Regions from separate parts of the Virgibacillus tibetensis genome, predicted to be linked through region 1. Evidence: riboswitches for the same ligand, from Rfam matches in the RefSeq annotation. Region 1 holds a riboswitch; the other holds the start of a gene.
The links. A riboswitch is a leader RNA that binds a small molecule or an ion and turns the genes downstream of it on or off. The one in region 1 is predicted to bind cobalamin.
Positions count from the first base shown of each region.

Region 1 (3,208 bases):
GAGTAAAGGATTCTGCCAGCAGAGTTGCCATTATTTTTGATGATGGAGAGTTATGGGTATCTGAAAGCAGCAATCAAAGCTTGTCAAAATTAGAAGAATATTGGTTGGAAGAAGACGAAGGTTTAGCGGGTGTGTTAACATCCAACGAAGAAGTGAGGGAACAGATAGTTATTCCTGGAAGCGATTTAGAGGCAATGATTGTAGGTACACCAATTGGAAATGGTAGAGGAGCTATCTTTGTATACCAATCTTTAGACGTAGTCGATCAAACGAAAGCTGAAACTACTAAAATTATATTTCTTGCAGCTGGAATCGCGATTATATTAACAACAATATTTGCCTTTTTTCTATCGACTCGAATTACTTCCCCTCTAATCAAAATGCGCGAGGCCGCCTTTGATCTGACCAGAGGCGAATTCAACACGAAAGTGCCCATCTTGACGCATGATGAAATTGGGGAATTGGCCATGGCTTTTAATCGGATGGGAAGGCAGCTGAAGTTTCATATTAACGCTCTGCACCAAGAAAAAGAACAACTCTCTGGGATTGTCAGTTCTATGGCAGATGGCGTGGTTACCTTGAATAGGAATGGTGATATGATAGTAACTAATCCACCGGCAGAGCGTTTTATTGAGGATTGGTACTTTGAAAACAATGTTAAAGTGTCAGGAGAAAAAAGAAAGTTGCCCAGTGATTTAAATAAGATTCTTCAAGAAGTAATAAGTGGAGAATCTGAAGCACTTCATGAATTAAGTTTACAAGGAAGAAGTTATGTAATGTTGATGACTCCATTATACGATCAATCTTATGTTAGGGGAGCAGTAGCGGTCATTCGAGATATGACCGAAGAGAGACGCCTTGATAAGTTGCGTAAAGATTTTATTGCTAACGTGTCTCATGAATTGCGAACTCCAATATCAATGCTGCAGGGGTACAGTGAAGCAATTGTTGATAATATAGCTGAAAGCAAAGAAGAAAAAAATCAACTGGCACAAATTATTCATGAAGAATCATTGCGTATGGGACGACTTGTTAATGAATTACTGGACTTGGCACGCATGGAGGCAGGACATATACAGCTTAATTTAGAAACAATAGATGTTGTCCTTTATGTGGAGAGAATACTGAAAAAATTTACTGGGATTTCTAAGGAAAACAAAATACAATTAACATTATCAACCAATGTAACCAATTCAACAGCACAATTCGACCCAGATAGAATAGAACAGGTATTCACAAATCTAATTGATAATGCTATTCGCCATACAGATGAAAATGGGTATGTGAAGGTTGATGTGGTTTGTAATGAAAATGGAATTCAAGTAGATATTCAAGACAGTGGAAGTGGTATACCTGAAGAAGATCTTCCATTTGTATTTGAACGTTTCTACAAGGCTGATAAGTCAAGGAAACGAAATAAGCAAAAAGGCACTGGCTTAGGTTTAGCAATAGCAAAGAATATTATCGATTCTCATAACGGAATAATTACTGTAAAAAGTAAACTTTATCAGGGGACTACTTTTAGTTTTAAAATACCACACACGCATAGTTAAATCTGTTTCGTTCAATCAGAATATGATATGATGTAAAATGTACTTAAAATTGAATGTAATTATTTGGGAAATGGTGTATTAACTTAAAAGGGAATCCAGTGAAAAGCTGGAGCTGTCCTCGCAACTGTAATTGATATACGAAATAAGCATGTAACCACTGTATGTTTGTCATATGGGAAGGGCTTAAAGTAGGTAATTATCATAAGTCAGTAGACCTGCCATTACCCACTGTTTCAATGCTTCGAGGATATGAGCGTTTGGGACAACCGGATACATATATGCATAAAAGTTTAACTATGTTTCGTTTGTCTTAAAGGCTGGCTCTTCAAGGGAGCTAGTCTTTTTTATTATGTGGATTTGTATTTTACGGTTCCAACATGCTACATTCCTAACACTAGAACAAACAATAACTGGAGGTTGGAAAATGAATAAATGGATTTTACGCTTAGCATCATTATTAGTAGTTGTTGGTCTATTAACGGCTTGTGGTACAGACAATGAGAGCCAGGAAGATGCACCAGAACAATCGGAAAATAACCAGGCAGAAGAGCAAAGTGAAGAAGTTGTTATCACTATTTCAGAAAATGAAGGCGAAGAAGTAATTACAGAAAAGGAAATTACAATTGAAGAAAATGCAATTTTAATGGAAGTTATGAAAGAAAACTTCGAGATTGAAGAGGAAGGTGGCTTTATCAATTCCATTGAAGGTGTTAAACCTGAAGAGGACGAGCAAAGAGCATGGATGTACTTTGTGAATGATGAAGCGGCGCTAGTGGGTGCTCAGGAATATGAATTAACTCCTGGAGACAAGGTAACCTTTGATTTACAAGCCTGGGATTGATTTAGGTGAATATCTATAAATTAACATTAATTGCATTACTTGCAGCACTTGCTGTTGTTGGAAGGGTGACATTTTCCTTTTTACCAAGTGTTCAACCTGTAACAGCCTTAATAATTATTTGTGGATTGATTCTCGGCCCATTTGCTGCTGTTGTGTTAGCATTTCTAACAACATTCCTATCCAACATGATGCTGGGTATGGGTATATGGGCAATTTGGCAAGTAGTATCATGGTCACTGATTGGATTACTGAGTGGTTTGATAGGTAAAATCCCAGGAAGGAAACCCCTGTTGGTCATTATTATATTTGCTGTCTTTAGCGGATATCTATACGGCTTTTTAATCTCTCTGACGAGTTATCAAATAACTGGGAAATTCCTTCCTTACTACCTTGCTGGCCTGCCATTTGATACCAATCATGCTATAGGTAATGCTGTTTTTATAATTATTCTTTATCCATTAATAGCTCATTTTTTTAAAAAGTATGCAGACAAACGATTCACGATTCAAAATACCAGCTAAATAAGTTGGTATTTTTTCTTTTTCTAATTTATAGTTAAATAGAAAGTAAAGTGTAACATTCTTGTGCCAGCAAACGACTATTTAGGTGAACGGAGGATCTTTATGAAGGTCATGTTCGAGGATTTATATGACAAATACCACCAGGATTTATTCCAATTTATTTTTTATATGGTAAAAGACAAACCACTAACTGAAGATCTTATTCAAGAAGTTTATATAAAGGTTTTAAAATCGTATGAGAACTTTAAAGGGGAGAGCAGTGAAAAAACCTGGCTGTTTTCAATTGCACGGCA
Region 1 covers NZ_JARZFX010000001.1:497,118-500,325, forward strand. The annotation lists gene QGM71_RS02820 (ATP-binding protein) at 1-1,553, shown strand, start outside; cobalamin riboswitch at 1,608-1,790, shown strand; gene QGM71_RS02825 (DUF4430 domain-containing protein) at 1,978-2,394, shown strand; gene QGM71_RS02830 (ECF transporter S component) at 2,400-2,915, shown strand; gene sigX (RNA polymerase sigma factor SigX) at 3,018-3,208, shown strand, end outside.

Region 2 (3,208 bases), on a different contig from region 1:
CTATTGTATTGCACTCGAAAACCACGGTTTACTTTTACCATACCATTGTCATCTACCCATGGAACACGAAAGGTTATTACACGTTCTGGTTCAACGAGTTGCTCTAATATACCTTTTTCCATATATGTAGGGTTTTTAGTGAAGACAGGGAGTAGGGATTTGAAGATGGAACGGACAGCTTGCAGAAATTCCTTTTCGTTAGGATTACGTATTTCAACCGACTCATAAACTTGATTCATATACGTTTGTGCGTCTGTTAGGTCATTTGCGTCTTGTTTATTTTTTAATAAATTCATAATGGCAACTTGGACCTCCTCTTATATATTAGGTATCACTATAAAACGTAAATTATAGAATATTCCGTTACAATTCTACAGCAAGGAATCAATCTAAACAATATGAATTGTAGATATAATCAATGCTGATATGAGATAATAGAGATAGAGGTGATGTTCTTGGAATTAAGACAAATTAAGTATTTTATTGAAGTTGCTAAGCGAGAGCATGTTACAGAAGCTGCTGATTCTTTACATGTAGCACAGTCTGCAGTAAGTCGCCAAGTTTTTAATCTAGAGGCAGAGCTTGGTGTGGACCTATTTGTACGAGAAGGACGTAATGTAAGGCTAACACCAATAGGACGTGTTTTTTTAGATCATATGGAGCAGGCAATCAATGTAATTGACGATGCCAGACAAGTTGTAGAAGAATATACGGACCCAGAAAAAGGAACCATCCACATTGGTTTTCCAGGAAGCCTAGCCACTTACATTTTACCTACAGCCATTTCGGTTTTCAGAGATCGGTATCCACATGTGAAATTTAAATTAAAGCAGGATTCTTATTATGAGTTGGAAAAAGGCGTTATAAAAGGGGATATTAATATGGCGATACTAGGCCCTATTCCCGATAATAAAAAGAAATTGAGAGCAACAATTCTATTTACAGAAAATATTGTAGGGCTTATACCAGTAAGCCATCCCCTTGCTGACCAGAAGACGGTTAAGCTTAATCAATTGCGGAAGCAGCCATTTGTTATGTTTCCTTCAGGATATGTTTTACGTGATCTGATTACAGATACCTGTAAACAACAAGGCTTCGAGCCGGAAATCGTGTTTGAAGGCCAGGATATTGATGCAATTAAGGGGCTCGTTTCCGCAGGGCTGGGTGTATCGCTAATCCCGGAAATTACATTAGTGGATAGTTTGCCCCGTGCAACAGTTAGTATACCTATTACTGATCCGAGTATTACTCGAACGGTTGGAGTTATCGTACCGGCAGATCGTAAACTTTTACCAACAGAGAAACTTTTCTATGAATTTCTACAAGAGTTCTTCAAACGGTTGGAAAGTTTTCAAAATTAATGGTGTAAATGTATAAAAATATTGTTTCTTGATTGCATTCTATTATTTAATATGATAGGCTTTACATACAATATATTGGTAATTAATACTAATCAAGTACTATATATAGTGTTACAAGTTAGGTGACAATTATCTGTCTTAAAAGGGAATCCAGTGAAATGCTGGAACTGCCCCCGCAACTGTAAGTGTGGACGAACGAGTATTCCACTGTATCGAGTGCTTAGCGGCATCGTTACGGGAAGGGCTTTAGTAGGTTGGAAGCACGAGTCAGGAGACCTGCCAAAACTTGTAGTTTCATTTCTCCGGGGTGAGAGAAGATGAAGCGATAGAGTTCCAGATAGATGAATTCTGTCGTTTTATGACCGTTCACCCAGGGGGAAGAGCGGTTTTTTTACGTTTAACCCCCATTTTACCGTGGTTTATATTAAAGGAGGTTCTATCATGCTTACAACGATTACAACGAATAAAGAGGATCTTATTCAAATTATTGACAATGCAGCAGTTGATTTAGTCATCGATACAGAAAAATATAAGGAAAAAGCTTTAAAAACAATTCAACCGGACGCATCGCTGGAGCGAATTACGGATGTATTGGTGAAAAATGCATTGGAAAATATTGATGAGGCAAATACCGAATGGACTTTTCTGGCAAGCAGAATATATTTACAGGATCTATATCGAAAAGCAGCAGAAAACCGTGACTATGATCCTGCGGCACGTTATGGCAATTTTTATGACCTGCTTAGCACGCTGACTGAAAAGGGTATTTATGCTGGAAACATTCTTGAAAAATATGAAGAAGAAGAAGTCAGTTATTTTGAAAAAATAATGGAACCGGAAAGAGATTTGCTATTTAACTATTTAGGATTATACACCATCTCTACACGATACCTTGCAACAGATCATAATAAAAATACATACGAATTACCACAAGAGCGTTGGATGGTTATTGCAATGTACCTTATGCAGGATGAAGACATTGCACACCGTAAACAGCATGTGGCAGAAGCGTACTGGGCGTTGAGTAATCTATATATGACGGTCGCCACCCCTACCTTGACTAACGCAGGTAAGACACACGGTCAATTGTCCAGTTGTTTCATTGATACTGTGGATGACAGCCTGCAATCGATTTATGACAGTAATACCGATATTGCCAAGCTTTCCAAAAATGGGGGAGGCATTGGCGTATACATGGGGAAGATCCGCGGACGCGGGAGTGCGATTAAGGGTTATAAAGGGATGTCCAGCGGAGTTGTGCCATGGATTAAGCAATTAAACAACACGGCAGTTAACGTGGACCAGCTGGGGACAAGAAAAGGCGCAATCGCTATTTATTTAGATATATGGCATATTGATATTGAGAATTTCCTTGATCTTAAATTGAATAACGGGGATGAACGTATGCGTGCCCATGATATATTCACAGGTGTATGCCTGCCGGATTATTTTATGGAGCAGGTGGACAAGCGTGGGGATTGGTATTTATTCGATCCGCATGAAGTACGTCAGGTTATGGGATATTCTTTGGAGGATTTCTTTGATGAAGAAAAAGGCGATGGAGTGTGGCGAAAGAAATATAAGGAGTGTGTGGAATCCGATCTTCTTTCAAAAAAATCTGTGCCTGCTATCGCCCTGATGAAACGGATTATGAAATCACAGCTTGAATCTGGCACACCATATATGTTTTATCGTGATGAAGTCAACAGGCAAAACAGTAATGAGCATAAAGGAATGATTTATTGTTCTAATTTATGTACTGAAATTACCCAGAATCAATCACCGACAGAGTTTATGGAAGAATTCGTTGAGAATGAAAATACAATCGTCAAAAAGTACAAGGCAGG
Region 2 covers NZ_JARZFX010000004.1:286,257-289,464, forward strand. The annotation lists gene gdhA (NADP-specific glutamate dehydrogenase) at 1-296, opposite strand, end outside; gene QGM71_RS11330 (LysR family transcriptional regulator) at 456-1,361, shown strand; cobalamin riboswitch at 1,465-1,660, shown strand; gene QGM71_RS11335 (ribonucleoside-diphosphate reductase subunit alpha) at 1,803-3,208, shown strand, end outside.
Region 2: linked by a shared signal. The riboswitch ahead of QGM71_RS11335 (ribonucleoside-diphosphate reductase subunit alpha) and the one ahead of QGM71_RS02825 (DUF4430 domain-containing protein) in region 1 are both predicted to bind cobalamin.